One region of the uncultured Alteromonas sp. genome, then DNA from elsewhere that is predicted to be linked to it. Evidence: predicted binding sites of a transcription regulator. Region 1 holds the regulator's gene; the other holds the start of a gene.
The links. Region 1 encodes FNR, which switches genes on or off when oxygen is low (the NO sensors DNR and NnrR bind a similar motif). Its sites were predicted from a motif close to TTGATCTAGATCAA; they were not measured.
Positions count from the first base shown of each region.

Region 2: the regulator FNR is predicted to act here: its motif matches at 2,298-2,311, upstream of AAC006_RS04935 (high-potential iron-sulfur protein).

Region 1 covers NZ_CAXBMP010000012.1:95,148-111,280, reverse strand. The annotation lists gene cobB (Sir2 family NAD+-dependent deacetylase) at 1-524, shown strand, start outside; gene AAC006_RS11350 (LysE family translocator) at 626-1,318, shown strand; gene AAC006_RS11345 (stress protein) at 1,457-2,218, shown strand; gene AAC006_RS11340 (glucosaminidase domain-containing protein) at 2,211-3,002, shown strand; gene AAC006_RS11335 (DUF2987 domain-containing protein) at 2,999-3,634, shown strand; gene AAC006_RS11330 (patatin-like phospholipase family protein) at 3,626-4,639, opposite strand; gene ttcA (tRNA 2-thiocytidine(32) synthetase TtcA) at 4,640-5,581, opposite strand; gene uspE (universal stress protein UspE) at 5,762-6,685, opposite strand; gene fnr (fumarate/nitrate reduction transcriptional regulator Fnr) at 6,783-7,523, opposite strand; gene AAC006_RS11310 (sulfite exporter TauE/SafE family protein) at 7,574-8,233, opposite strand; gene ccoS (cbb3-type cytochrome oxidase assembly protein CcoS) at 8,220-8,435, opposite strand; gene AAC006_RS11300 (heavy metal translocating P-type ATPase) at 8,437-10,839, opposite strand; gene AAC006_RS11295 (FixH family protein) at 10,839-11,318, opposite strand; gene ccoP (cytochrome-c oxidase, cbb3-type subunit III) at 11,456-12,409, opposite strand; gene AAC006_RS11285 (cbb3-type cytochrome c oxidase subunit 3) at 12,426-12,587, opposite strand; gene ccoO (cytochrome-c oxidase, cbb3-type subunit II) at 12,589-13,194, opposite strand; gene ccoN (cytochrome-c oxidase, cbb3-type subunit I) at 13,210-14,643, opposite strand; gene AAC006_RS11270 (hypothetical protein) at 14,966-15,352, shown strand; gene bfr (bacterioferritin) at 15,359-15,826, opposite strand; gene bfr (bacterioferritin) at 15,826-16,133, opposite strand, start outside.
Region 2 covers NZ_CAXBMP010000004.1:132,533-148,665, forward strand. The annotation lists gene AAC006_RS04930 (amidase) at 122-1,771, shown strand; gene AAC006_RS04935 (high-potential iron-sulfur protein) at 1,856-2,149, opposite strand; gene AAC006_RS04940 (flavin reductase) at 2,396-3,079, opposite strand; gene AAC006_RS04945 (CPXCG motif-containing cysteine-rich protein) at 3,072-3,263, opposite strand; gene AAC006_RS04950 (exonuclease domain-containing protein) at 3,467-5,599, shown strand; gene AAC006_RS04955 (TIGR03643 family protein) at 5,882-6,112, shown strand; gene AAC006_RS04960 (hypothetical protein) at 6,129-6,572, opposite strand; gene AAC006_RS04965 (hypothetical protein) at 6,823-7,761, opposite strand; gene accC (acetyl-CoA carboxylase biotin carboxylase subunit) at 8,224-9,567, opposite strand; gene accB (acetyl-CoA carboxylase biotin carboxyl carrier protein) at 9,582-10,049, opposite strand; gene aroQ (type II 3-dehydroquinate dehydratase) at 10,064-10,504, opposite strand; gene AAC006_RS04985 (M23 family metallopeptidase) at 10,791-11,495, opposite strand; gene AAC006_RS04990 (protein-disulfide reductase DsbD) at 11,672-13,570, opposite strand; gene AAC006_RS04995 (FxsA family protein) at 13,772-14,302, shown strand; gene AAC006_RS05000 (co-chaperone GroES) at 14,522-14,812, shown strand; gene groL (chaperonin GroEL) at 14,853-16,133, shown strand, end outside.

The DNA of each region.
Region 1 (16,133 bases):
CGGATTGCGTCAATCCCAATGCTGCTCATGAAGCGCTAGTGACACTTGAACGCGCATTGAAAGACCGATTCACATTAATCACGCAAAATGTCGACGATTTGCACGAACGCGCGGGCAGCGAACGTATTTTGCATATGCACGGAAAATTACTGTCTAGCCGTTGCGTAACAACAAATAAGACTTTTGAATGCAAAACTGCGTTCGACGGCCAAACTGTTTGTGCCTGTTGTAATACCGCCACTTTACGACCCGACATTGTATGGTTTGGTGAAATGCCCCTTTATATGGAAGAAATTTCACAAGATATTGCGAACGCAGATATCTTCTTAGCCATTGGAACCTCAGGAAATGTTTATCCTGCCGCGGGGTTTGTGATTAATGCGAAAGACTCGGGCGCACAATGCATAGAATTAAATTTAGAACCCAGTGCGAATAATTGGTTATTCGATGAATCTATTAGCGGCAATGCCACTGAAATAGTCCCAGCGTTTGTAACGCGGTTAATTAAAGAATATGATCTTTAAATAAAGTTATGATTTGAAAAAATTCATGGCTAAAGACGCTTTACTAGCATGAAAGCTCACTGACACTGAGCGCCTAAAATATAGAGTAATATTAAAAATATATGCCTTACCTGAATGAATTTTTGACCATTGCCCTAGTGCACCTTGTTGCAGTAGCTAGCCCAGGCCCTGATTTTGCGGTAGTGGTTCGCAATAGCCTCGCGTACGGTCGCCGTATTGCTATTTATACAAGCGTTGGCATTGGACTGGCGATTTTGCTACACGTTGGGTATTCACTGGTGGGTTTAAGTGTAGTTATTGCCACTACGCCATGGCTTTTCAAAACCTTTAGTTATCTTGCTGCGGGTTATCTATTGTATATTGCGTATGGCGCACTAAAAAGCGGGCCTAGCCAACCGCCAGCAGGCGGCGAGGCAGGGGTAAGCAACAGCGTAGATAATCTGGATGAAACTAAGCTAGCTAATAACAAGGCGGCCAATAATAAAAAAGCTAACTCGCAAATATCTGCACAAAAAGCACTTTGGATTGGCTTTTTAACAAATGGCTTAAACCCCAAAGCAACCTTATTCTTCTTATCGTTGTTCACCGCTATTATTGATATCGACACGCCTTTTTCAATCAAGCTTGGTTATGGAATTTACTTAGCCATAGCAACAGGACTTTGGTTTTGTTTTCTATCCTACCTACTTAGTACCAGTAAAATTGCTCAACTTATTGGGAAAAAAGGGTACTGGCTCGACCGTGCAATGGGCGTTTTACTGGTTGGCTTGGCCGCAAAATTAGTCTTGGGCTAACGTTTCACTCATAGATTTATGCTTTGAGGCAAAACGCTGGTTATTACATTTAATCAACTAACACGTGGTAATTGGGGTTAATCGCCATATTTATGTATAATGCGGCGGTTAAATTCGATAGCAGCAGTAGAGGATCGTGTGGCAGATAATAAAATGCCTTTTAAAGATAACCAGCCAACAAGCAAGCTAGAAAGAACACTTTCAAAGCAATATGATTTCGATATTAAATCGTTGTTTTCTCGCGCTAATGGTTTGGCTAAAGCAAATTTTTTAAGCTTATTCCAAGCTTCATTAGTCCTATTTCTTACGTTTGTCGTACTCGGTTTTGTTGCTCAGAAGTTCATTACTTTCAATGAAGACGGCACCTTCATTTTTGAACACCAATCGTTAATTGAAATTGTGGCTATTTTCATTGTTGCACCACTAATTGGCGGGTTGTATATGATGGGGGTGAGCCATGCCAGAGGTCAAAAAACCACGGTTTTCTCTATTTTCAGCTACGTCTCTTTGATATTCGCATTAGCCCTTACTCAATTGGTGAATGGCATAGTGGTACAAATTGGCTTGGTATTGTTAGTGGTACCTGGTGTGTATTTTTGGATGGCGACCTCTTTTTCACTCATGCTGGTTGCTGATAAATCGTTAACGCCGCTTCGTGCCATTATTTTATCTTGCCGGGTTTTCAATGCTTATTGGGCACAGTTAGCCGGTGTGTTTGCCATTTTTATTATATTGTTTATTTCCGTTCCGTTTACATTAGGCTTGTCCCTTGTGTGGGTTCTACCCCTGTATTTTAGTATGCTAGGGTTGTTGTATGAAGAGATGATTGGTGAAGAGGGTGAATATACACCCAGCCAAACTGTTCAAAGTAAAACGAATGAGTCGAGCTTCGATGCATAAACGGGAAACGCTAAAAATTGTTTTAATTACTATTGCTGTATTGGCAGTAATAGTCATTAACGCGCTTATATTAACTAAGCGCGAGCCCGATATTTTAGATATTCCAGAAACACCTGAAGCCACAAAACCTGTTCCCGACTTTTCTGCGTATACCGACGTTAAAGAAAAGAAAAGTGCCTTTTTCGATTACTTACGCCCCGAAGTTGAAAAACAGAATGCGTATTTACTTACCCTTAGACACTACATACAAACGTTGTATCGTAAGGCTTTGAACGAAGAGCCGCTAACCGACGATGACATTAGCCGTCTTGAGTGGTTGCAAACTGAGTACCGCGTAAAGGCGGAACAACCGCTCACATCTCGTCTGCTTGCGTTACTTCACAAAATTGATATTTTGCCTGCTGAACTCGTGCTCGTGCAAGCGGCAAACGAGTCGGCATGGGGCACCAGTCGTTTTGCTAGAAAAGGTTATAACTTCTTTGGTATTTGGTGCTTTGTGAAAGGATGTGGTTTTGTTCCCGGTAAACGAAATGCCGGCGCAACGCACGAAGTCGCGAAGTTCCCAAGCCTATCTCGGGCGACTTATACTTATATGCGTAACCTGAATAGACACGATGCCTATACCGATTTGCGAGAAATCAGAGAGCGGTTAAGAGCAAATCAAATCCCCATTACTGGCGTAGCCTTGGCAGAGGGATTAATGAATTACTCTGAGCGCGGCGCGGCCTATGTAGACGAATTACAAACCATGATCCGGTTTAACCAGGAGTTCTTAACCGAATGAAACGTATAGCATGCGCGCTTATAGGCGCATTACTCACCTCAAGTGTTGCCGCTGAAACGGTGAATGTGGAATACAGCCGTTTTTATAGTCACGTAAAAAAACTGGATAATGAAGACACTCAAGCTTTGCAATTCGCTTTTGGTTTTCTGCGTGTTGGTGAAGGGCGGTTATGTGAAATTAATAACGCTGAGATAGTCACTGACAAACAAACTATGCCATTAGAGGTTAGTGATGAGTACCGATTCACTGTACCAACGGAAAAAGCGCTAAAATTGGCAAATGCCTATATCAGTATCGATTTAACTGAAGCGGCTAATGTATGTGATATGTCTGTGCAGCTAGAAACAAAAAGTGAATACTTAACCGCCAGTTATACAAAAGAAGAGCTGAATTTTATCTATGGCCAATATGAAGCGTTCTTCAATGAAATGGGTAGCTTTTTATCGTTCTTAATGCCAACGGTGAAAGGGTTGATGTTGCAATTTGATGATAAAAATCTGGATTATATTACCCCAGAAGGCCTGCATATTAATAACGGCATACTTCACTTAGAACAAAGTGAAATTAACGAAAATAAAGGGCTCACACTACCGAAAGCCCCACTTCGTGTTACCGCTATGGCATCAAGCTAATAGCTGATACTTAATTTGCTCAGCAATACGGGTGATGGTTTCTTCACCCTTTTCACATAGCTCTTGTGCGCGGTGAAATTCCATAATACCCACGTCGGTTAGTTGGGGCTCTATCAGAATATCCGGCGGATCGCCCGCTAAACGAGAACGTGTCACCCTTGCTTGAAGTATTTCTAACGAACTACTCATTACACTTAAAATCCCTGGAGGGTTACCTTTAGGGACTTTATTTGGTGGCGGCGAAATTGTTTCTTCTATGGCCTCAATAGCGTCGCTAGCAACGCCTTCGTTTTGCTCGCTATGTTTACTATCGGTTTCACTTTCAGTTTCCGTTTCTGCTTTTTCTTTACCATCAGGTGAGAACCACTGCTTAAGCACGTTTTGGCTTTTAGTGAAAAAGTCTTCGGTTTTTCTTTGGTTTTCTTCGTGATCGAGTCGTAATTTTTCAAGCCTAAGGGGCCTGAAGTCAGCATTAAGGTTCACGGCAATAACAAAGTCTGCACCAAGCTGACGACACAGGTTAACAGGCACTGGATTAACCACCGCGCCATCTACTAACCAACGATCGCCATGGGCGACTGGGGCAAATAGGGCAGGAATAGCACACGAAGCTTGAATGGTATTGCCAATCTCGCCGGAACTAAACACTACCTCACGACCTGTGTACAAATCGGTAGCCACGGAGGCGAACGGTTTTTCCATTGCTTCGTAGGTTGGGGCACAAAATTCGCTGGCAAGTTTATCAAACACTTTTCGCCCGCTAGCAATACCGCCCCTACGTAAACCAACGCCCATCAAAGCAAGTACCTGCCAATCTGACAAAGAACAAGACCACTCTTTAAGGCCTTCTAACTTACCACTAGCGTAAGCGGCACCAACATAGGCACCAATAGAGCAACCTGCCACCACGTCAATTTTAATACCCAGCTTTTCTAATGCTTGAATAATACCAATGTGGGTCCAACCTCTTGCGGCACCCGCACCTAATGCTAGACCAATTTTCATTTAGTTTGATTCCATCAAATTGATAACGTGAACCGTGTCGTCAGTAGGCTCATTGGGCGACGCAAAGCTGGGGGGATCGAAACCAATATCACCATCTTCAACCGGCCCGTTCTGTGTAGAGATGCCTTTAAAGTCGTGCAAATTCTTGTCGACCAAATGTGACGGCGCTACATTTTGAAGCGCACTAAACATTGACTCAATACGCCCAGGGAAACGGCGATCCCAATCTTGTAGCATGGCCTTTACGTTCTGACGCTGCAAATTTTCTTGAGACCCGCACAAGTTGCAAGGAATAATAGGAAATTCTACGGCATCAGAATAACGCTGAATGTCTTTTTCAGTACAATAAGCAAGGGGCCTTATGACAATGTGCTCACCATTATCGCTAACCAGCTTTGGTGGCATTGATTTAAGCTTACCGCCATGGAACATGTTTAAAAAGAAGGTTTCTAGCATGTCGTCACGGTGATGGCCGAGGGCAATTTTAGTGGCGCCTAGCTTTTTAGCCGTGCTGTATAAAATACCGCGACGTAATCGTGAACAAAGCGAACACGTGGTTTTACCTTCAGGTACTTTGTCCATAACAATAGAATAAGTGTCTTCTTCTACAATTTTGTATTCGACACCTACACTCTCGAGGTATTCAGGAAGTACGTGCTCTGGAAATCCAGGCTGCTTTTGATCAAGGTTAACCGCTATAATGTCAAAATGAATTGGCGCAATGCGTTTTAAAAACATAAGAATATCAAGCATAGCGTAACTGTCTTTACCACCAGACAAGCACACCATCACTTTATCGTTATGTTCAATCATGCCGAAATCAGCAATCGCTTTGCCTACATTTCGACGAAGTCGCTTTTGTAGCTTATTAAAGCTGTATTTTTGTTTATTTTGAGACGCGGTTAACGGAGCGTCCGCACGGTTTGTGCCTGCACTGTTCATATCAATAGCTTGGTTACTGCGAAAAAAACCATTATACAGTAATCAAGTAAAATTGAATGTGCGAGGTGAAGATTTTTTAAATCTTGTTGGCCCTCTCTTCTAACAAAAACCAATAGCGTTTAAAGCTATAGCGCAAAGATAGCAAACAGTGCCGACAGGCTGTTTATGAACCTGTCTGAATTACCGTGAAAGGGGCGAAATAAAGCCGTCTGGTTTTATTGCCAGTACATCACACACAAGTTCATCAATAACATGTTCTGCGGTGTTACCTATGAGAGCCGCAGAAATACCTATTCTGCCAACCGTACCTATGATAACAAGTTCAGCGTCTATATCTTTGGCTATCTTTGGAATGACTTTTTCAGGAAGGCCTTCCTTCACATAACAGCGCTTACTATCGATAGCATACTTCTCGCTGTGTGTGTTCATCTCAAGTTCGTGATGATGCTTTACCGCGTTGTTGTATGTGTCTGGGTCAAACTCAGGAACTTCAATAGCAATATTTAGCGGCGTAGCTGGGTAGCTGTTTACCAAATTTACGTTACCGCTGAGCAGCGCGGCATAATCGTTAGCAATCACCGTGATTTTGTCGTTAAGTAAGGCATGCTCGTCGTCTTCACTGCCTACATTTACCGCGGCAATAATTTCACCATTTTCAGGCCATTCATGATCTTTAACCAATAATACGGGGGAGGGACATTTTCTAAGTAGATGCCAGTCTGTAGGAGTAAAAATAACAGAAGCTAAATCGTCATGGCGCTTAGTTGCTTTTACCACTAAATCTATACTGTTGTCGATGACATAATGCACCACAGCTTCAAAGGCACGGTTGTTCCATTCCACAACTATATCTGTTTTAGAAAAACCTAAGTCGTCTAAAGTTTTTTTCAACCATCCAGCATGTTCTTTAGTGACCGCATCACGCATGGCTTCACGATCATCAGGGCTAAGCATGGTTGTCATATCGTAAGATAAGTCGTAAACCACCAGCATGGCGGTGACAGAGGCACCTGTCTTTTTGGCAAGTTCATATGCACGGCTAAGCGCAGGTTGGGTTTCTCTATCGGCTTCAATAACCGCTAAAATACGCTCATACTTAATCATAACCCCTCCAAACATAGTCAGAATTTTGGTTGCTACAATTTAAGTGTAATACCTATTTGCTATTACGTAACTTGTTTTAGATCAAAAGCTTTGAAGATTAGCTATTACAGGCGATATTAGGTGCAACCACAGACGTTAAACGTTGTGACATCTCATCAAAATCTAAAATAGTGATGAGTTTACCGTCCACTTGGATAATATTTTCTTTTTGAAAACGGCTTAACAGGCGGCTAATGGTCTCAATAGTTAGACCAAGATAGTTCCCAATTTCATTTCGAGTCATGGTTAGGTGAAATTCTTTATTTGAAAATCCACGTTCTTCGAAACGTTGAGAAAGCTGAGAGAGGAAATACAATAGACGTTCTTCCGCTGAGCGTTTATTAAGCAACATCATGAGATCATGATCTTGTTTAATTTCCGCACTCATAAAACTCATTATTTGATGTCTTAACTTAGGAAATTGAACCGACATTTCATCAAGCGTTTCATACGGTAATTCGCACACCATGGCGGTTTCTAATGCCTGAGCATAACTTTGGTGCTTATTTTCCCGTAAGGCATCGAAGCCGATAATATCGCCAGGGAAGTGAAAACCTGTAATCTGCTCTTCACCATCTGAATTGGTGACGAAAGACTTAAAAGAGCCCGTGCGTACTGCGTAAAGAGAGTTGAATTTATCTCCCGACTTTACCAGCAAATCACTCTTGTGAAGGGGTTTCTTTCGCTCAATAATATCATCTAAAGATTCAATCTCAGTCTTGTTTAGCGCAACGGGCAAACACAAGTGGCTGAAACTGCAATTTTGACAATGAATTGAGAATTGGCTTCCTTTGCTCATAGGTTCAAACTATAAATAGGGTCGACTTAATATTAATCTTACTCTTTTGTTTATGAAATTGCTGCATAAATTAAAAAGAGAGCGTAAATAGCCACTATTACGGAAAAGCATTGTCTTACCACGGGGTGCCTAAAACCAGCTATTAGGTACTGGCTACCTGCGCTTGCAGCTAACAAAGTGGGCAGAGTACCTAACCCAAAAAATAACATGATGGCAGCGCCGTCAACGGCCGACCCCGATGCTAATGACCACGTTAACGTGGAATAGACCAACCCGCAGGGTAGCCAGCCCCATATAAAACCATAGGGTAGTGCATAAACCGGGCTTTTGAATGGAAGAAATCGTTTAGATATTGGCTGAATAGCTTTAAATAAGCCGCGTCCCATAGCTTCAATATAATTCAAGCCTTGCCACCACTTTCCCAAATAACACGCTAATAGCAGCAGCATAACGCCACTAATCAAAGATAAAACGGGTTTAGCAATAGGCACAAACTCGGTGGCCATTTGGCCGACAGCGCCTGTAATAGCGCCGGCTAATGTGTAGCTGAGGATACGGCCAAAATTATAGGCAAGGGTGTAGGGTAATGCCGGTTCATTACTTGGCGTTACTGTGCGTAGTGCGGCAACAATACCACCGCACATACCCACACAATGCACGCCGCCAGCAATTCCAATGAAAAAAGCAGAGAATATATTAATCTCTGTCATCTGTTTCTTTGCGTTGTTGTAACTGCTTTCGCTGCTCGGCTAGCTTCTTTTCATCACCTGATAAATCATCATCAAACAAAATGCTGTAGCCCTGTCTATCAAGATCTTCAAACTGATTGGTTTTTACCGCCCAGAAAAAGATAACCAGTGCCAGCGCAACAATAATAATAGCGATGGGAATTAAGACGTAAATGATACTCATATTATTTACTTAATAACCTCGTTGAATTGGTGACCACAATAATACTACTCAGTGACATGCCAACCACGGCCATCCAGGGAGAGAGTAACCCCGACACTGCAAAGGGTAGAATGATAATATTGTAACCTACTGACCATGCAATATTTTGCTGAATTTTACGTTTTGCCTGTTTCGCCACAGAAAATAAGGTTGGCACCGATAGCAAGCTGTCTCCTAGCAAAATAACATCGGCGGCTGTTTTGGCCACATCTGTGGCGTTTCCTACCGCAACCGCCACATCTGCGCTAGCAAGAACAGGGGCATCGTTTATACCGTCGCCCATCATCATGACTTTGCGACCTTGCTTTTGCAAAGTATGCACCTGTGAATATTTTTGCTCCGGTGATAAGCCACCCTTTGCTAAGTTGATTGGTAAACTAGCAGTAAGTGCATCAACGTTTTTCTGTGTGTCGCCACTTAGCACCACTAATTGATGTTCATTCAGTGCGGTGAGTGTCGCTAAGGCATCTTGCCGCAAGCTATCATTTACGCAGAACGCGGCCATTAATACACCGTCGGCACACAAAAACACATTTGCCGGTATATCTACCTTTGAGGTGGTTGATAAATTACAAAATACGGCTGAACCCATAGTAAAAACGACGTTGTCTATCTCACCACTAATGCCGCCACCTGGTGTAACGGTAAATCCGTTCATGGTATTAGGCAGGGTTCTATGTTTTGACTTAACATTATCGTTGTCGAAGGCACGGGCAATAGGGTGCTCAGAACGAGACTCTAACAATGTAGTTAGCGCCATTACCTGCACTGGATCTACCCCTTTAGCAAACCAGCGCTGTTGCAATGAGAACTTACCTTCGGTCAGTGTGCCGGTTTTATCAAGGGCAATGGTATCAATATCGTTAAGTTGCTCTAAGGCGTCAGCGCGCTTTAACAAAATGCCCTGACGATTCAGCTTCGCCATAGCGCAGGTTAACGCTGAAGGTGTGGCTAAGCCTAGCGCACAAGGGCAGGTTGCCACTAATACAGAGATGGTGATCCAAAAAGCATCTTCACTGCCCACAAACGACCAATAACTGTACGTTAAAGCCGATATCAGCAATACCGAGAACACAAAGTAACGGGAAAAGTTATCGGCAATCTGCGCAGCTTTTGGCTTGCTTGCCATGGCGCTAGCTTGTAAACGCACGATTTGATTGACCAAGGCATGCTTTAAGCTTTGGGTCACTTTAACCGTTAGTGTGCCATCTTGGTTTACTGTACCGCCGTAAACTACATGGCTGGCCGATTTACTGACGGGGTTAAATTCTCCCGTTAACATAGACTCATCAACCGCAGCGGTACCGTCTAGCACAATACCATCGACAGGGATGGTCTCACCGGGCTTCACTAGTACTACATCATTGGGCGCTAATTGCTTTGCAAGGATCTGAACGATACTGCCATCACCTTCAATTTTAGCCGCTGAAACCGGAATATATTGCATCATATTGGCTGAAATTTGCGCCGCACGGTGCCTGCTTCTATGTTCAAGGAATCGGCTCAACAGCAGTAGAAAGATAAACATGCATATGGATTCAAAATACACTTCACCTTGCTCAAGCAAAGTGGAACGTAAACCCGCAAAGTAGGTGCCAAATACCGCGAGGGTGACAGGCACATCCATATTCACGGTTTTTGCGCTTATTGCCTTCAAAGCACCTAAATAGAACGCGCTTCCTGAATAAAGTACTACGGGGGTGGTAAGGGTGAGTGCAACCCAATAAAAGTATTGACGGGTTTCTTGTTCAATGGCACCAAACCAATCGAAGTAAAGCCCAGCCATTAGCATCATCACCTGCATGGTCATGATGCCTGCCAAGCCTAACTTTTTAATAAACGATTTTTGCTCGCGTTTATAACTCGCTTCATGTTCATCTGGGTGAAACGGTGAGCCAACATACCCTATGCGTTTTAGTGTGGTGAGTATCTGGCTAAGTTTAATAACATCGGGTTCCCAGGTTATTAGTGCGCGACGCTCTTGAACGTTTACGGCGACTTGCGCAATACCTGATACTTTTGAAAGCTGCTTTTCAATCAGCCAACCGCACGCTGCACACGTTATGCCTTCAAGGGTTAGCTGTATTTGCTTGTGCTGTCCTTCGTCAAAAACAAACTCTTCTTGAAGGGCTGGGTCGTCATAAACGTTAAGCGCAGAAAGGCTTTCTAAGATACCATCGTCTGACTTTTGGGCTGGCTCAGTACGAAACTGATAATAATCTTCTAAGCCATTATCAACGATGGCTTGAGCAACAGCTTGGCAACCAGGGCAGCAGAGCTGCCTGGTTTCCCCTAATATTACTGCTTCATATTTGTGTGTTGCATCGTTAGGTAACGCGCAATGGTAACAAAGGTTTTCGCTCATTACGGATTAAACTTGATGGCGCCAGAGTAGGGAAGTTGCAACGTATTTTGTACTTTCCAACTGTCGTCTACAGGAGAAAGCGAGACTTGCCATTTACCGGTTAAGTCCTTTTCGACAAAACCACGGTAAATACCATTAGCATCACGACTTAATAATACACTTGCATCACGCTCTTCGATGGTCACATGATAAAAATTCAATTTAAGGGCGTTTCCTTCTTGAGGAATACCTGAATGGAATTTTACTGCAATACTGCCATCAGTAATGGTTAACTCTGTTGTTATGTTTTTGCGTTTCGCGATGGCTTCTTTATCTAGCCGGGCATTAATGGCTTTACCTTCTTTGTAATAATCGTCTACTACTAAGCTGTCTTCGGTTGAAATAGCCAATTTCAATAACACGCCACCCATTACTAATGTAATTAGGGGAACAGCAATAAGGAACCAGGGCCAAAATTGTTTATACCAGGGTGTATTCATTAATTACATCAACTCGTTTACTACAGGAAAACCGGCGCGATAGGAAAAATAAGGCATCCAGTTGAAGATGTGTATTTTCTCATAAAAAAAGCCCCGTGATAACGAGGCTTTTTAGCATTATTGTTGGTTATACGAATTTAGTCGTTAGAAAGACTATAAACGTACGATGCAACAACGTGGATTTTGTCATCACCCAAGGTTTTCTTGAATGAAGGCATAACACCATTTCGGCCGTAGGTTAGTGTTTCAGTAACCGCACGATGGCTTCCGCCATATAACCAAATGTTGTCAGTCAGGTTAGGCGCACCAAGTGCTTGGTTACCTTTACCGTCCATACCATGACAGGCAGCACATGCAGCAAAGCGAACTTTACCTGCATCAGCAAGTTGCTGGTCAACATCACGGCCGCTTAGGCTTAATGCATATTCAACCACTTCTTCGATGCCTTGCTCACCCATAACATCTATCCATGCTGGCATAGCGGCTTTACGGCCTAACGTTAGGGTTTCAACAATTTTTGCACCCGAACCACCATATAACCAATCGTTATCAGTAAGGTTAGGGAAACCACCGTTTTGCCCGCGAGCATCAGAACCGTGACACTGAGAACAGTTTTGCATAAACAAACGCTGTCCTACTTTATTCGCTTCAGGGTCGTTCGCTAGCTCCTCAACAGGAATTTGCGCATACGCTTCGAAAATTGGGTCGAACTTTTCAGCTGCATAATCCAACTCACGATCGTACTCTACAAACTTGCCTTGCTCTTTTGCATCGATACGCGCTTGCGCCGATTCTTCAAGCGTCAATATGCCTTGGTTTGAGCTCTTCCAGCCAAATAAGCCTTCGTATGAACCCAATCCAGGATAAAGGGCAAGATAGATAAAACCCCAAATGATTGTCATGTAGAACATGATTGTCCACCAACGAGGAAGTTGGTTATTCAACTCCTCGATGCCGTCAAATTCATGCCCCATTGATTCTCCTTCTGGCACGCCTGTTTGGTTAGACAAACACCAGCGCAGAAGGAAATAGCAACCAATGATTAACCCTAGGGTTATCACTGAAATCCATATTGTCCAAAACATACTCATAAGTTCGAGACTCCTGCTAATCTTCTTTTGATTTTTCTTTGTCTTCGTCTGCGAAAGGCAAATTCGCCGCTTCATCAAACTTTTGCTTGTTGCGGCTACTAAAAGCCCACCAAACTATGCCAATGAAACTAACAAAGACGATGACAGTAAAAATGCTACCTACTATTCCTTGATCCATATTATTTCAAATGTGTGCCAAGAGATTGTAGGTATGCAATAAGGGCTTCCATTTCAGATTTACCCTGTACTGCCGCTTGTGCTCCCGCGACATCTTCGTCGGTATACGGTACGCCAAAGCCTTGGAAAACTTCCATCTTCTTGGCGGTTAACTTACCGTCAAGTTTGTTTTCTGCAAGCCATGGGAAACCAGGCATATTCGACTCAGGTACCACGTTACGCGGATTAAGCAGGTGAACACGATGCCATTCATCACTGTAACGCCCACCAACACGTGCTAGGTCAGGACCAGTACGCTTAGAACCCCAAAGGAAAGGGTGTTCCCATACTGACTCACCAGCAACACTGTAGTGACCGTAACGTTCTGTTTCGGCACGGAACGGACGAATCATCTGACTGTGACAACCAACACATCCTTCACGGATATAGATGTCACGGCCTTCTAATTCTAATGCTGTATAAGGACGTAAGCCTGTTACCGGTTCCATTGTTTGCTGCTGAAACATCAGCGGCGTAATTTGAACCATGGCACCGAAGCTAATCGCAACAAGGATTAGCACGGTTAACAGGCCGACATTTTTTTCAATTAACTCATGTGGATTTTTCATTATGTCGTCTCCTTATTACGCTGGCTGAGTTGTAACATCAGCAGCGATACTACCTTTAGGGGCACGAACGGTTTTCCATGTGTTGTAGGCCATGATAAGCATGCCAGTAACCACGAAACAACCACCAATGAAACGAACCACATAGAAAGGTTTAGACGCTTCAAGCGATTCGACAAAGCTATACGTTAATGTACCGTCAGCATTTACTGCACGCCACATTAGCCCTTGAAGAACACCTGACATCCACATTGCTACGATATATAGCACCACACCAATTGTTGCTAACCAGAAGTGAACATTAACAAGACGTGTGCTGTACATCGCTGGCTGACCAAACAGGATAGGTATTAAGTGGTAAATAGAACCAATTGATACCATGGCTACCCAACCTAGTGCACCTGAGTGTACGTGGCCGATAGTCCAGTCTGTGTAGTGAGACAGTGCGTTAACTGTTTTAATTGCCATCATTGGGCCTTCGAAGGTAGACATACCGTAGAAAGACAATGAAACAATTAAGAAACGTAATACAGGGTCAGTACGCAATTTATGCCATGCACCAGATAGCGTCATTATACCGTTTATCATTCCGCCCCAAGAAGGAACGAATAGAATGATAGACATCACCATACCTAGCGACTGTGTCCAATCGGGTAGGGCAGTATAATGTAAGTGGTGAGGACCAGCCCAAATGTACAATGAAATCAATGCCCAAAAGTGAACAATAGATAATCTGTACGAGTAAACTGGGCGACCTGCTTGCTTAGGAACGAAGTAATACATCATGCCCAAGAAGCCAGCAGTTAGGAAGAAACCTACTGCGTTATGGCCGTACCACCACTGCATCATGGCGTCTACTGCGCCTGCATACAATGAATAAGACTTAGTGAAAGACACCGGAATGGCCATGCTATTACCAATGTGCAATACAGCAACGGTAAGCATGAACGCCCCTAAGAACCAGTTCGCAACATAAATATGCGACACTTTTCGGATAACTAGGGTTCCGAAGAAGTTAATGATATAAGCGAGCCAGACTAGCGTAATCAATATATCGATTGGCCATTCTAGTTCAGCGTATTCTTTCGAGCTGGTTAAACCTAAAGGTAGAGAAACTACTGCCAATACGATAACGGCTTGCCAGCCCCAAAACGTAAATGCAGCAAGTTTGTCACTGAACAGTCTAACCTGAGAGGTACGCTGAACGATGTAGTATGACGTTGCGAACAACGCACAGCCGCCGAAGGCAAAAATAACGGCATTGGTGTGCAAAGGACGCAGACGCGAAAACGTTAGCCATGGTGTGTCAAAGTTAAGCATAGGTGCAAATAATTGCGCGGCAATAAATACCCCTAGGCCCATACCAATGATACCCCAGACTATGGTCATAATGGTAAATTGCCTAACTACTTTATAATTGTAGTCAGGTTGTGCTTGGCTTATTTCACTCATTTTAATGAATCTTCCACTTCAAATGAACTATGGTCTCCAACAGCCGTTCAAGTACGGTCTAGACATGCGAAAGCAACGGAATAACGCTTCACACCGAGCTCGGAAAGAGTAATAATTATAGTCTCCAAGCCAGTTGGTACGCGGATGATAAGGTTTTTAATTACAAAAAGATACCATAAACTACCTGAGCTTGATCTCCATCAATGAAGAAATATACAAAATTTAAGAAATGCTAAATAACAGTAACAAAAAGAGATCATTTTATTCACAAAGGTGGCTTACCCCGCTTTGCATTTTTCTCGTTGCAGTATGTGTATTTGCAGTGCATCAATACCAAATGTCCGCTACGCCTTCTTCGGGCTCCATAAAGGAAATAGGAGAGAGCTGTACATTTGTCAACGAGCACTGTGAATTTTTAATACATGGCAGGCATGCTTACGCGGAATTTTCAGAGAAAGTAGAACCTGAAACCTCTATTACCTTAGTACTCGATTTACCTGTAGGCACAAAGATAGAAAGTGCTTGGATAGAGGGCGTGAACATGTACATGGGTAAAGTGCCCGTGCTGCTTGAAAATAAACACAATGGCGAATGGTCAGGTTGGTTTATGTTGGGAAGCTGTAACGAAGAAAAAATGAAATGGCAATTGCGGTTAAATATAGAAGGTCAGGCAGCACCAAGCTACCTGAACTTCGAAACGACAATGTAGTATTAATTACATTTGAGACTGCAAGTAGTTAGACAAGCCAAGGCGTTTCACTAAGCCAAGTTGTTGCTCTAACCAATGGGCGTGATCGCGCTCGGTATCGTCAAGCAGTACAACTAAGATGTCACGTGTTACGTAGTCTTTTTCAGATTCACATAGCGCGATGACTTCTTTAAGTTTTGCATCTACTTCATATTCAACACGAAGGTCGCTCTCAAGCATTTCAGGTACATCTGAACCTACTTTAAAGCCAGTTCGCGTGACCATGTCTGGTACGCCTTCTAAAAACAGCATACGCTCGATAAGTTTAGTGGCGTGGCCACGCTCATCGTCAAATTCGTGATCGATACGCTCATAAAGTTTAGTGAGCCCCCAATCTAAATACATTTGAGAATGAATGAAGTATTGATCCATAGCGGCCAATTCGTAAGAAAGTAGCTCGTTTAGACCTTTAATGATGGTTTGATTACCTTTCATTAGTCATCTCCCATTACTTGCGCCTGAAGGTAGTTTTCAATACCCATAGCGCCAATTTGATATTCTTGAGTTTCAATCCAATCTAAATGATCTTCTTCGTACTCTAAAATTGATTCTAGGATGTCGCGCGTAACGTAATCCTGCTTCTCTTCGCACAGCGCGATAGCTTCACGTAACAGTGGTAGCTGCTCTTTTTGGAACCTGGCATCGCAGCTCAGCATTTCCTCAGTATCTTCACCAATGTAAAGTTTGCCCAACGCTTGAAGATTAGGTAACCCTTCTAAAAATAGAATGCGCTCAATCAACT
Region 2 (16,133 bases), on a different contig from region 1:
TAGTTACCACAGTATTTTGTATTCGTCATATGCTAGCATTCGTATGTATAATCGTTTCAATCCACTACTAAGATATTTAAAACTAAAATGTAGATATCTTAGAAACTTGGGGACAAACCACATGAAGGCTACGCTACTTTACGCTGCCGTTATTTTACTTTGCACCGCGTGTGCACCATCTAAGCCGAACACAAAAAATGCATCTGTTGAGCGTTCAGACGACAGGGCTTTTTCAGTAGCTGTTGAGGCTTGGTTAGATAAATCTGCACTAGAACAAGCGCAGGCTATAGCAGCAGGTGAGTTGTCATCCGAGGCGTTAGTAAAAGGCTATCTCGCTAGAATCGAAAAGCTTGATGGTGATGTAAATAGTATTTTGGCACTTAACCCCAATGCCATTGAAGAAGCCAGAGCGGCTGATTTAGCACGTAAAAATAGAATGCGTAAAGGGCCGCTGTTTGGTATTCCAGTGTTACTGAAAGACAATATTGAAACCAGTGAGCTACCTACTACCGCAGGCGCGATGGCACTTGTTGATAATGACACAAAGCGAGATGCCCCCATTGTAGCTCGCCTTAAAGCCGCGGGCGCCATTGTGTTAGGTAAAACTAACCTCTCTGAATGGGCTAACTTTCGGTCTGAATCTTCTATTAGTGGTTGGAGCGCCGTAGGTGGGTTAACCCGAAACCCGCATATGTTATCTCGTAGTGCTTGTGGTTCTTCGTCGGGTTCAGGTGCTGCTATGGCATTGCGTTTAGCGTCGTTAGCCGTGGGCACTGAAACCAATGGTTCTATTATTTGTCCTTCTTCAATGAACGGTATTGTAGGATTTAAACCCACAGTTGGGCTGTTATCTCGTACGCACATTGTCCCTATCTCATATACCCAAGATACCGCAGGTCCTATGACCGCAAACGTTAACGATGCATGGTTAATGGCATCAATCATGGCAGGTGTAGATACAAAAGATAGCGCAACGCTAGAGGCTAGCAAACACATGCTTAATGCACCGCAGCAAAGTATGTTGGCGACCGATTTAAAAGGCGTGCGCGTAGGCGTTGTGCGTTACCGTCAAGGGGATAACCCTCATGTGCTTTCTACTTATGAAAAAGCCTTAAATAGCCTAACTGCCGCAGGCGCTGAGCTGGTGGAAATTAGCGACTTCAAACAACCTGAAAGTTTTTGGGCCGACTCTTATCAAGTGTTACTTAGCGAGTTTCATTACACATTAAACGAATACTTAGAAGGCAGTCCAGCGGACATTCCTGTGCGCAGTTTGTCGGAACTTATTACTTACAATCAAGCAAGCTCTCGAGAACTTGCGCTCTTTAATCAAGATATATTCGAAAAAGCAGTGAATACAGATGACATTAATAGCCCAGAATACGCTTCGGCTCTAGCCTTGGTAAGAGAAACTGCGAGAGACAAGGGTATTGATGCCCTAATGGCACAACATAAAGTTGATGTACTTGTGGCACCCTCAAATAGCCCGGCTTTTCTGATTGATGGCGTGTATGGCGATCATTCCCCAATGGGGTTTATTGGAATTGGGTATTTAGCGGCCATTGCAGGTTATCCGCATCTTACTGTACCGGCAGGAGAAGTGAAAAACCTTCCGGTGGGAATTAGCTTTATTGGCAAGCAATGGGACGATGAAAAAGTGCTACGCATTGGCAGTATATTTCAAGCAAAGCATGGGGCCTATATAAAGCCTGGTTTGTTACCGAGCCGACTACATAACCCCGCATTGTTAGACGCTGTGAAGGGGCTGTAACTCGTTATAGACCCTTATCTCAAATGCATAAAAAAGCCCCAGCACACGTGAGCGAGACTGGGGCTTTTTTGATAATTCGAGTTACTAGCCTGGGCGTTTAACCCATGCACTACACCAACCATTGGCGTTAACCAATTTGTTAGGGAAGATGGCGCAAGGGCGGTGTTGTTCGCCGTCGGCACCTTGAATGTACATGCAGTTGTTACATTTAGCACCGTCTACAGTAGACGCCGCAGTGTAGTTTAATGCTTTCGCGCTTGGATCATCTGCTTGTAGTTGTTCTTGCGCATTCGCACGTAACGCAACGCTTCCTAACGTTAGGCCTATCAAAGATGTACCTGACAATTTCAGAAAGTCACGACGGTTTACAGACTTCATAATTCTCTCCAATTGAGATAATAACGATAATGATTCTTTTTTACTCAGCGCCTAAAACGCAAAAACCTGCCGCAAGGCAGGTTTTGAATGTTAATAATTATACTATAACCCGTGGCGTTTGGATCTAACACAAAGCAATAAATATTTGTTGATCTAGATTAACGAGTTTCACCTGAACAGCTAGCAAAATCAATGTCCTATAGCATCAACGCAACATTAGTTTGCGCGCCACTGGCAAAACATGAATTATTTTTTAGTTACGCTCGCCTGTGTTAAAGGCACATCGGGTTTTGCGTAAGCATATTGGGCTATCTTTTGCGTACTATGATAAGTGTCCAGACCCGAGATACATGAGGTTTGTAGTGATTCAAGATCTATATACCCATCTTCGGCAATAGCACTTTTTGCAATGTCATCTCCTGTAGTGCTGCTGCCCGCAATAAAGACCTCTTGGATTTCACCTATAATCATTTCCGTTTGATTACACAACGTAAAATGCTGTTCTACTTTAAGCCCCATCTTTATCGCGCTTTCTTTAACATAAGGCGCGCTGAAGTTCTGGCTAAACCAAGGCGTTAGTCCAACCTCATCGAACTCACTCACACCATTATCATACCGCGCAGATGTTTGATGTGCTTTGTCAGTCCAACTTGTATGAACATGATTTAAAGTGAACATACCTTGCTGCTTAATATTAGTCAGAGAATCTCGCTGTGCAGTGTGTGGGCGCATAATAATGCCCAGCAATGGTGGGTTAGCCCCTACATGAACCACAGAACTAATAATAGCTAAGTTGTTAACTCGGCCATCGGTGGTGCCTAACAGTGAGGAAGATTTAAAGCCAGATAGACTATTCACAAAGTTGGCGCGATATCGTTGCGGCAAAGCATTGATATCCTGCAACGAAAAATGGGTACCACTATCAGCCATTTTCCTGCTCCGCAATAATATTTAAGTCTTCGCCTTGTTGATAGACGCCAAGTTCTATAGGTTGGCAACATACTTGGCAATCAAGTACCTGCACCTGACCCACATCATTAACCTCATCAATTTCTACATCATTGGCTGCCATGCAATATGGGCAAGAGAACGCCATCGATCGCGTTAAGCTCATGATTTCCTCGTATGTGAATTACGTTGTGATAGTTATTACGAGTAAAGTAGAAAACTGGATTGACTGCCAATTAAGCCAGAATGACTTTACAAGCTACTACGCAAGCGCCTGTGCACCTACGCATGAAATAAAAAGGGAAAAGGTTGAATAATAGGGCTGTATAAATATACACTAATTAGTGTATGCAATAGTTTGGTTTTATAATGCGAAAAGATTTGCCACCACGATATTACTTAGCCCACTTTTTTGAGTTCTTAGCGTTCTTTAAAGGGGCGAATGCTGCGTTGTTAAGTGATGACGCTCATGGTTTTATAGAAAGCTTTAACCAGCTAGATGCTGACAAACAATGCATCATTGTGCGTGCGGCTAATCGTAAATATGCGGTAATTGACAGGTCGCAGTTTTCTTATGCAGAAATAGCTAACCCTCAACAGCAAATTGACGAGCTGATTGAAGCTAAGTGGTTCGGCGATTTGCACCACGCTTCGCTGCAAGATATTGCAGGCGTACTGACTAAAGACGCTATTTTAAGGTTGTTAAGTGAATACGGTGCCACTCAAGGTTTGGCATCATTGACCAAGCCCGTGCTTGTATCGCGCTTAGAAGCCTGCATTAATCAGCATGGCTGGCCTGAAGGGCTAAATGAGCATACTTACTTAGTGTGTTTGTTTGATGCACCGCTAAAATTTTTATTATTCCTTTATTTTGGCAATACCAAAGGCAGGCTGAATCAATTTTCTATGCGCGACTTAGGCGTTATGCGTACACGCGGCGATTCGGTATCAGATATTACCCGTTTCGACAGTAAAGCAGATGCTGAAGCAGCCTGGTTTTATGCCAGCCATTTAGAAAAGCTCCCTTTTCTTTCTTTAGCGCAAGCAAATGCATTAGCCCATGAGACGTTCCCCAATAGCGATGGCGTATCAGCCATGTTTTATCGTGATCAGTTTCTTTATGCACTAGCGTTAAAATTACTAGGCGAGCACCGAGAGCAGGCCCTTCTTTTGCTATACCAAGCCCAAAGCGACAAAGCGAAAGAGAAATGGATAAGAGAAAGCTATAAAGATGGCAACACCGATAGTGTTAAAGAAGTACTAGAACACATTATCGACTCACCACCTTCCGATACGCTGCTGGCCTTTGCTGAAGATTTCTATGCGAGGAAATACCACAAAAAGCGCACCAGTGCGGTAACCGATATGTTAAGAAATGCAAGCCGCACTATTGATATTGATGTTAGCCAAAATCAACAGGTAGAGCGTGGCGTGTTAGCCCATTATAAACGCTTAGGTATTGCCGGTTGGCGCACCGAGAACAGATTATGGCGCAGCTTGTTTGGGCTAACCTTTTGGGCACAGCTATATGAAGAAGATACCCTGGTCACTGAGTTTGATAGACGGCCTCTATCGCTTAAGCAAAACAACTTCTACGCGCGTTTTGGCAGCAGTATTGAAGCCTTATTTGAAAGGTTAAATAGCAAAGATAAGTTTCGCCACCACGTGCATAAAATGGCGACAGCCCACTATGGCAAGGTGAATAGCTTATTCATGTGGAGCAGCCATTTGCTTGAACCTATCGATGCCCTAATCAAACACGGCGAGCTTAGCGCCATTGTTAACCTGCTTCGAATGATGAGCGAAGATTTTGCCTCGTTAAGCGACGGCTTCCCTGACATCATGATTTTTGATGAAAAGTTACGCTTTGAAGAAGTGAAAGCGCCAGGCGATCAGTTAAGACGCAATCAGTTGGTGTCTATTCAGAGGTTGCAACGTGCAGGGTTTGAGGTTGCCGTTACTACGGTAAATTGGCATCGCGACCCTAATCAGCCGTATGTTGTGGTTGATATTGAAACCACTGGGGGCAACAACAGCTACAATCGAATTACTGAAATTGGCATGGTGAAAATTGTTGCGGGCGAGGTGGTCGATACCTATCAAACTCTAATTAACCCCCAGCGACGAATTCCGGCTACCATCACACGTCTTACTGGTATTTCTGATGATATGGTGGTTGATGCGCCATTATTTGTTGAGGTGGCTGAACGTATTGCTAGCTTTACCGACGACGCGGTATTTGTGGCCCATAACGTTAACTTCGATTATGGCTTCATTAAACAGGAATTTGCACGATTAGAGCTTCCTTTTAAACGACCCAAGCTGTGTACGGTGAGAGAAATGCGCAAGGTAAACCCTGGGCTACCCTCATATTCATTGGCTAACCTCACTCGGCATTTCGACATTAAAATGGAGCAGCATCACCGTGCGCTCTCTGATGCAAAAGCGGCCGCTGCACTACTTGATATCATTCTAACGATGTCGGCTGAAACAATTAAATAAATGTAAGGTTAGGTAAGGCTAGAGAAGGTGAACATTTTTTCTAAATTGGCGTAATAGTAGTGTTAAATAACAAGAGCCGGAACTATGCGAGATACCGAAGAGCAACTTACACAAGAGCAGTACACAAAAGAGCGTCACTTTGAAAAAGGCCGTATTTCAAAAGAGCATTCTTCAAAAGAGCATGTCTCAAAAGAGCCCTCGTCAAAAGATTATCCATCAGAGCTCTATCCCTTAGAGCGCCATACTGAAGGGCATCTCACTGAGGTTGAACAATCTCGCGTCATTGAAATGGCGTGGGAAGATAGAACCCCTTTTGAGGCAATCGAAGACTTGTATGGCTTACCTGAGAAAGAGGTTATTAATCTGATGCGCCAGAATTTAAAGCACAAAACTTTCAAAAATTGGCGTGCAAGGGTGTCAGGGCGTAAAACCAAACACAAAACGTTACGCCCAGCAGGCGTAGAAAGAGGGTACTGCCCGTCTCAATATAAACCTCAGAGTGCGAATAAGTAACCTTCTATTGTGCTGGCTATTCTGTAGGTTTCAATGGCTTCACGGTAGTGACAGGCAGTAGCAGCATCATAAGTTGCTGGCGCCAAGGCGTGGGGAATAACTGGGTAGTGCTGTCATCTGCAGGCGTAGCTTGTGAAATTTGTTGTTTATAGGCTTTATAGTAAGGGCAGCTTTCTTTAAGGCTTTCAATGCGACTTAACACCGAGTCGATAAAAATAGCAGGGCTACGTTGGGTGTTCTGCTTTAAATCTAATACCAGTTCACGCAGAACATAGGCTTCCCACTCAGAGCGGTATTCTCGTTCTAGCTTGCTGGGCTCGCGAGAAAGCTCAGTGATTTGTTGGTGTAACTCCACGTCGTTTTCAGGCTTGTCGTAAAGCACACGCAAGGCAAGCAATACGTCGATAGACAGGCGTGAAACAGGGAGTTGAGATTTTAGTTCTTCGTAACGTTTGGGCACCTTGTAAACCTTTTTACCTTAGCGGTAAAGATTGAAAAACTTTTATTTCTTAGCGTTTGAGTTAGTAGACACTACCATACTTCACTCAGTTTTTTTAGTAAATGGCAGTACGCACAAGCAGTTGTAATCATTAAATAAACGTAACCATTCAGCGCTGAACTTTCGCGTGGGGAACCACCGTATTAAAAAGTGCACTGTCAAAGTGCGTACGCGTTCTTGCTGTTTGGCCCATCATTTTGATGGGCCTTTTTTATTGCTCAAATGACACCTTTATACCTGCAAGCAACCGACTAACGCTGTCTACCACATCGGCACGTATAAACCACTCTGTGTCATCAATAAGAGTAATATCTCCGCTTATTTCAGCTGAAGCGCCATGACCCGTCCCCAAAAAATCTTCAGTCAGCTCACCCCTAGGGCCAAAGCCTTCACTTACATAAGAATAGTGAGAAAAATAAGACAAAGGGTAATTTCCCACGCTCGTTCTTCCGCTCAGGCCAATAACAAACTTTGAGCTTGAAGATGACAGCTGCTGAATAGTTTCAATGAACAACGTTTGGGATGGCGTGTATTGAAAGCGATATTCACCCCGAATAAAGTTGTTGTCAGTCATACGCTCGATACTCACTTCGTAGCTATGGGTTTGCCCCATTTTTGCCGAGTATTCTAATTCAACATAATTGAGTTGGTGGAAACTATCAAATGCGCTGTTGGCGTTGGTATCGTCAAGTTCGCCAATAACCAATTCTATTTCGCTGTCCTCTTGCAAGGCATAAACACTGCGCATGCCTTTAATCCATCCATCTTTAGATAGCCCTGACGAAGAAACTCGGCCCTTATAGGTGGGGATGATCCCCGCCTCCATTTTTCCATCAGAAAATTCATAGCGTAAATATAAACGCCTAGCGTAAAGGTAATCTGACGTATCACTATCAAAGGTATTATGGCTTGATGCAAAAGATTCTCCGGTAACCACAAAACTATTTAACGACCACGCATCGTCAGAGGACAGGGAAACAGAAGGGTAATATCGCACTCTATACTGATTTCTATGATCTCGGTCTGAGCGTTCGTCAAAACGAAATTGCATGTCAAGCTTCTGTGAAAAGCTTAAGCGCTCGGCAAAGGCATTGGCGCATACGGAAAATAAGAGAACAACAAATACAGCTGCGTTATCTACCCTTTTCATTTCAGTCGAGTCCAATTCATCAATAAGTTAATTAAGCCTAACCAGCTTATACGAAAAAAAGTGCGACTAGGGTAACTATTTGTGATGGAAAAAACTGAAAAAAAAAGCCGGTGAATGACACCGGCTAAAAACTGGAGGTGGACTCCAATGAGGGTAAACACATAAAACACAACTAAAGTTTCAATAGCAGGGAGGGCTAGGAAACTGAGTTAAGTATATGCCCGCCCCGTTCATTTGAAAAACCTTAAAACTTGATTGTCCTAATCGTAAAAACAGAATGAACTATATGAGCTAGTAATTGCTTAAGCATGGGCAGTAGAGCGCATAGCAAAATGATACTGATAGGCGCGAGTAATTTAAGTCGTTTGGAAATATGTTGTAGAAAAAGAAGGGGTGTACCAGAAGTAAAAAAAGGAGATAAAAGCAGTGCCGTGGAAAACACGGCACTGAATTTTGATGCTGTTAGGCTATGCCTAGTTTCTTCTCAAGGTAGTGAATATTGGTACCACCGGCAAAGAAGTTTTCATCAGCCATAATAGAGCGTTGTAGAGGAATATTGGTTTTAATTCCCTCGATAACTAGCTCATCTAACGCATGACGCATTCTGGCAATGGCTTCGTCACGACTTTCACCAAAGGTAATCAACTTACCAATCATGGAATCGTAGAAAGGCGGTACCGTGTAGCCAGCATAAATATGAGATTCCCAACGAATACCTAAACCGCCCGGCGAGTGGAAAATATCAATCGTACCTGGGCTTGGGATAAAGGTTTTAGGATCTTCTGCGTTAATTCGACATTCAATAGCATGGCCACGAATTTGAATTTGCGATTGGTCGATAGACAGAGGCTGACCGGCTGCAATACGCAGTTGTTCTTTAATTAGGTCAACGCCGGTAATCATTTCAGATACTGGGTGTTCAACCTGAATACGGGTATTCATTTCAATGAAATAGAACTCGCCGTTTTCGTATAAGAACTCGAACGTACCTGCGCCGCGATAACCAATTTCGACACAAGCACGACGACAACGATCGCCAATCTTGTTACGCATTTGCTCAGAAATACCAGGTGCTGGTGCTTCTTCTACCACTTTTTGGTGGCGGCGCTGCATAGAACAGTCACGCTCACCTAAGTGAATAGCATTGCCTTGGCCATCGGCTAAAATTTGAATTTCCACGTGACGTGGATTTTCTAAGAATTTCTCCATGTACACGGTGGCGTTACCAAAAGCCGCGCCCGCTTCAGCTTGCGTAGTTTCAATAGCACTAATAAGTTCCGCTTCACTGCGAACCACACGCATACCACGACCACCGCCGCCGCCAGCTGCTTTAACAATAATTGGATAGCCAATGCGTTTAGCAATGGTTTTATTCTTATCATTGTCGCCAGTAAGCGGGCCATCTGAGCCAGGTACACATGGAACGCCAGCTTTCTTCATAGCACTAATTGCTGACACTTTATCACCCATCAGGTTAATGGTGTCTGCCGTTGGGCCAATGAAGATAAAGCCACTCTTTTCAACTGCTTCAGCAAAGTCGGCGTTTTCTGCTAAAAAGCCGTACCCTGGGTGAATAGCAATAGAATTAGTGACTTCCGCCGCTGCAATAATGCGAGGAATATTCAAGTAGCTTTCGGTTGCTGAGGCTTTACCGATACAAATCGACTCGTCTGCTAGCAACACGTGCTTTAAGTTTTTGTCTGCCGTGGAGTGTACCGCAACGGTTTTGATGCCAAGTTCTTTACAGGCACGCAAAATACGAAGGGCAATTTCACCACGGTTTGCAATGAGTACTTTATCTAGCATAGTACGAAGCCTGCTTATTCAATGATGAACATGGGTTGATCAAACTCTACTGGGTCTTGGTTATCTACCAGTATTGCCTTAACCACACCAGATTTGTCTGATTCAATTTGGTTCATCATCTTCATTGCTTCAATAATACAAAGTGTGTCGCCAGCATTTACCGTTTGACCCACTTCAGCAAACGGTTTTGCTGTAGGTGAAGATGCGCGATAGAAAGTACCAACCATTGGTGATTTAACCACATGGCCTTCTGGCGCTGCAGGTGCCGCTGCTTGAGCAGGTTCAGCCGCCGCAACGGGTGCTGCTGGAGCCGGAGCTGGTGCTGCATGAGCTGGTGCAGCAAAGCTATAGTTTATTGGCGCTTGAACGCCAGTTGGGCCGCGATGAATTCGAACAGACTCTTCGCCTTCAGTGATCTCAAGTTCGGCAATGCCAGACTCTTCCACTAATTCGATGAGTTTTTTGATTTTTCTAATATCCATGTTCAGTCTCTACGTTAATTTTTTGATTGCGGTAAATTGATGGCGGCGGTCAGGGCTAGTGAATAACCAATGGTACCAAGGCCAACAATGACGCCTGCCGCAACATCTGAGAAATATGAGTGATGTCGAAATGATTCACGGGCATGAACATTCGACAGGTGTACTTCAATAAACGGGATATTGACACTTAACAATGCATCGCGAAGTGCAACGCTTGTATGTGTGAAAGCAGCGGGGTTAATGATGATTGCGTCGATATTGCCCATAGACTGATGAATACGGTCGATAAGCGCATATTCTGCGTTCGACTGAAAATGGGTAAGGGTGGCATCAGACGATTTTGCCTGCGCGCTCAGATCATCAACGATGTCCTGTAACGTTTGTGTGCCATACTTATCGGGTTCACGTTGTCCTAACATATTTAGGTTAGGGCCGTTCAGTAACAAAATATTCATTAAATTTGCTGCTATCTTCGGTAAAAAGTCAGTGTATTTGCTATTTCAGCAAAATTTTATGACAGTTGCACGAAAAAAAGACAATTAATCCGGTTGTTTATTCATTTAGACGTTGATTATAGAGGTAGTGAAAGATTTCGCAGCAAAATACTGGTCTAATCAGGTGTTTTCGACGCAAAGTTCTCTTCCCGGTCTATGCGTTATCACAGGTGTGTGGCGGTGTATAAGAAAGTGATCATGTAATGCTAATGTGACTTTTATGTGCTGCTTATGTAACTAGTGGAGTTCAATTCGGCTCATTTTTTAACGCAAATGGCACCGACATGTACTTTCCTTCGTACTTGGCTGTATACACGGCGAAGTGCAAATGGGGTAGTGATGAAAACCCTGTATTACCAGAATAACCAATGAGCTCTCCAGCTTTCACCTTTTGCTCTCTTGTTACCACCACACCTTTATATTTCAAATGATAATATTCGCCTGTGGTGCCATCGTCATGCAAAATAGCGACAAAATTCGCGTGCTTAGCAAACCGTTTAGAAGCGCCGCCTAATTGGCCATCATCTTTCGTATCTATTACCACACCATCGCGAGCGGCGAACACGGGAGTGCCAACCGGCGCCGCAAAATCTAATGCATAACAGCCCCCACCAAAACCTTGTACTACGGGGTAATTACTAGCTGGGCGCAGCGGCGGCAAATAAATCACTTCATCATTGTGCACAGCATTCAGCACTCCTGAAGTCCAGCTTACTTTCATTGAGTGCCAAAACCGTCGCGGGCTTTTTACTACCCCCATTAAAATAGGGTCATCGTCGTTTAAAAAATACGCTGGATGTCGACCCGGGCGTAAGCCCACTGGTTGGTAAAGTAGACGTAAGCCCACTTGCCGAAAGAGTAAGCACAAGGGGCAGTGGCACCTTTCGCTGAGCATAGACTTCATACTTCCCATTCGTGGGCGCTGAAATGCTGATACAAAATCGATTGGCATCGTAGCAACTGGGCGCTTGGGTAGACGGGTTTTGGTTTACGACCTCTTGCGCCATTAGCGTTTTTAGTGGCGCACACAAGGTAAAAACAAAAAAAAGTGTGAGGGAAAACTGAAACATTAGGGGCATAGCTCACCCTTGAATTACGGTGAAGTGTAGTCACTCACCCGTCATAACGTTAAAACGTATTCTCAACGTGTTCAGCAAAGGCCGGCGCTTTCATAAACCCGGTTACCCGAGACTGCGTTAGTTCATTACCGCTTTCATCGAAAAATAAAATGGTCGGCAGCCCAAGAATAGAAAACGCTTCTTGAAAGGCTGTGTTGGTGGCAGAGGTATCGGTTAAATCTATCTGCATCCACACGGTATTATTAAGCGCATTAATGACATTAGGATCAGGGAATGTGTATTTTTCAAACTCTTTACAGGCCACACACCAATCGGCGTACAAATCCACCATCACCGTTTTGCCTTGTGAATTAGCTGCCGCAATTTGTTGGCGTAAATCATCTAAGTTTTCAACAACAATAAACGTTGGATGAGCAAGCTGGCTGTGCTGTATGGCAGTGTCTTCAGATGAAGTCAGGGTGTTATAGGCGAGTAGCGCACTGGCGAACAAGCCTGCCGCAATAACTAACGTTCGCACGTATTTCGCAATGCCCTTTTTACTCGCTTCGTTGACCACAAAATAATAGCCGAATGCCCCTAAACCAAGGGCTGCCCACAGCAGGTTAATGTAATCGTCAGGCCATGCTTTTGGCCATAAACGTTCTACAAAAACAATGGCCACCGACAGCATCATAAATCCAAACGATACTTTTACCACGTTCATCCATTGACCCGCTCTTGGTAGCAATTTAGAACCTGTGATCCCAAATATAACAAGAGGAACACCCATGCCAATACTCAACACATAAAGCGAAATGAAGCCAAGGGTTAAGTCGCCGCTTTGTGCAATAAACAATAAAATGCCGGTTAATGGCGCCGTAGTGCATGGCGAGGCAATTAGCCCCGATAACGCACCCATAGCGAATACACCCGCCATGCTGCCAGGCGTTTGGTTGTTACTTAAATTAGTTAAGCGGGTTTGCCATTTTGCAGGAAGTTGAAGCTCGTATCGGCCAAACATGGCTAACGCCAGCAGAACAAAAATGCCAATAAAAATGCCTAGAATGAGCGGATGTTGAAGTGCAGCCTGAAACTGCATACCCGCCGACGCCACAATTAAGCCTAATATAGAATAGGTAATGGCCATGCCTTGTACGTAGGTAAACGTGAGCCAAAATGCGTTGCTGGCTTTTGCCTGTTTACCTTGGCCAATCACAATACCCGACACAATGGGGTACATAGGGAACACGCAGGGGGTAAAAGCAAGGCCTATGCCTAATGCAAAGAATAGCACCAAGGTGAGGGCTAGGTTTTCTTTGTTAATGAGCTTATCGGCCAGAGAATATTGAGACGCTTGAGAGCTACTCGGGTTCGTTTGCGAGAGACTCTGTTCATCTGTCGACATGGGATCAGCGCTGTTGCTCAAGACGCTGGCGTTAGCGTTGCTGGCAAGGGCATTCAAATAGACGGTTTTAATATTCGGTGCGTAACAAAGGCCCGCATCGGCGCAGCCTTGGTAGCGTATTTTTACTATACCGTCGTTGGTGGCTTGTGTAATAGGAACCGTTATCGTGACTTCATCATAAAATACTTCCGATTCGCCAAAGTATTCATCTTCAATGATCACGCCTTTGGGATAATGAGGTTCCCCAATGGCGGCTTGCTTAGCCACTAACTTGAATTGCTTTTTATAAAGGTAATAGCCATCGGCAATGGTAAAGGAAAGGCTTAAGGTGTCGTCTGCCTGATTGAAGTCGAATACAAAGGCTTGGTCTACTTTTAAGAATTCTTCTTGGTTGCTGAACACATCGTCGAACCCACCCAGGCTCTGATTTGAAGGCGGAGCGGAGGTTTGAGGCGAAGTTTGTGCCGTAATTTGTGTATTAGTTTGCGAATAGCCAGGCAGCGCAAGCGATGCTAAAAATAGACAACATGCGACAAAAGAAAATAAACGGGTGATGTACTTCATATAACGACTTTCTTTATCCTAAAGCTATTGGCCTATAAAAAGTAAGACCGAGATGTATACGCTATTCTTTCACAAACCCAGTTTAACACAGCTACCGTCGGTCGCTTGAGTTTGCCACTTAACGCAAAGCGTTGCACCTTCGCTTGTTATTATGGTCTTTACCCCAATACTATTCTATGACTAGATGAAAGAGGAAATGTTGTGCGGTTTTTATTTTTATTGTTTGCCATATTACCCATAGTAGAGATTGCCCTATTAGTTCAGGTGGGCGGGATAATTGGTGGCTGGAATACTATTGGGCTAGTGATATTAACCGCATTCATTGGTGCTTATTTTGTTAAGCGCGAAGGTATAGCAACATTACAAACCGCACAGGCCAAAATGCAGCGCAACGAACTGCCAGGTAAAGAGATGGTAGAAGGCCTAATGCTGGTAGTTGCAGGTATTTTATTGGTTACCCCAGGCCTAATCACTGACGTTCTTGGCTTTATGTTTGCCTTGCCAGGTTCTCGCCACCTTATTGCTTCGCAGCTAAGTAAACATATGAAACTGCGGGTAGTGACTCAAGCGGGCGGCTTTAATCAACAAGCTGGCGGTGCCCAGTATAACCCGTTTGAAAACCCATTTAATCAGCAACAGTCTGGTCAACCGGGCAGCTCAGATAACGGCGATGTGTTTGAAGGTGAATTTTCAGACAAAACCCAAAATGACCCAGACAAACGCCTTAAGTAATGTGTGCTTTAGGCCTTAAGTGTAAGCTTTGAGCATTAAAATCAATTTTTTTACATTTTTTTGCTCAAAAACCCTTGAACTTGCATGGCTACTCCCCCATTTATCCTCGCAGACACGATTTTAACTGCTCGGTAACGAGCAACCCAAGCATACGACATACAAATAATTGTGTGTCGACAATCATTAACTTGAATAGTGAAATTTTCAGGAGACTTGAAAATGGCAATTCGTCCTTTACACGACCGCGTAATCCTTAAACGCGCAGAGCAAGAAAGCAAATCTGCAGGCGGTATCGTTCTGACTGGTTCAGCAGCAGAAAAATCTACACGTGGCGAGATTATCGCTGTAGGTAACGGCCGCATCCTAGAAAATGGCGATGTTAAAGCGCTAGACGTTAAAGTTGGCGACACCGTTATTTTTAGCGAAGGCTACGGCGTTAAAACTGAAAAGCTGGATGGTGAAGAAGTTCTGATCCTAAGCGAAAGCGACATTCTTGCGATTGTTGAGTAATGACAACTAACGTTAAACGAATTAAGAGAGGAATTTAATCATGGCAGCTAAAGAAGTACGTTTTGGTAACGACGCTCGTACAAAAATGCTTAAAGGCGTAAACACGCTAGCAAACGCAGTGAAAGTTACACTAGGTCCTAAAGGCCGTAACGTAGTACTAGATAAGTCTTTCGGCGCTCCTACCATCACTAAAGATGGTGTATCTGTAGCGAAAGAAATCGAACTTGAAGACAAGTTTGAGAATATGGGCGCACAGATGGTTAAAGAAGTTGCGTCTAAAGCGAATGATGAAGCGGGTGACGGTACTACTACCGCTACCGTGCTTGCACAAGCTATCGTAACTGAAGGTCACAAGTCTGTTGCTGCAGGCATGAACCCAATGGATCTTAAGCGCGGTATCGACAAAGCAGTTATTGCTGCGGTTGAAGAGCTTAAAGCCCTATCTACTGATTGTGCTGACAGCAAGTCAATTGCTCAGGTTGGTACTATCTCTGCAAACTCTGATTCAGAAGTGGGCGACATCATTGCTCAAGCAATGGAAAAAGTAGGTAAAGAAGGCGTAATTACCGTTGAAGAAGGTCAAGCACTTCAAAACGAACTTGACGTTGTTGAAGGTATGCAGTTCGACCGCGGTTACCTATCTCCTTACTTCATTAACAACCAAGAAAACGGCACTGTTGAACTAGACAGCCCTTTCATCCTATTGGTTGATAAGAAAATTTCTAACATCCGTGAGTTGCTTCCTACCCTTGAAGGCGTAGCAAAAGCAGGTAAGCCACTGATGATCATTGCTGAAGATGTTGAAGGCGAAGCCCTAGCTACACTAGTAGTTAACAACATGCGCGGTATTGTTAAAGTTGCTGCTGTTAAAGCACCTGGCTTTGGTGACCGTCGTAAAGCAATGCTTCAAGACATCGCTATGCTTACTGGTGGTACGGTTATCTCTGAAGAGATTGGTCTAGACCTTGAAAAAGTAGAGCTAGAAGACCTTGGTACTGCTAAGCGCGTTGTTATCAACAAAGACAATACTACTATTGTTGATGGTAACGGCGATGAAGAAGCGATTGAAGGCCGTTGTGCTCAAATTAAAGGTCAAATTGAAGATTCTTCTTCAGACTACGACAAAGAAAAGCTTCAAGAGCGTTTAGCTAAGCTTTCTGGCGGTGTTGCAGTAATTAAAGTTGGTGCAGCTACCGAAGTAGAAATGAAAGAGAAGAAAGACCGCGTTGAAGATGCACTTCATGCAACTCGCGCCGCGGTTGAAGAAGGTGTAGTACCTGGTGGTGGTGTTGCGCTAGTTCGTGCAGCAGCTAAGCTTGCT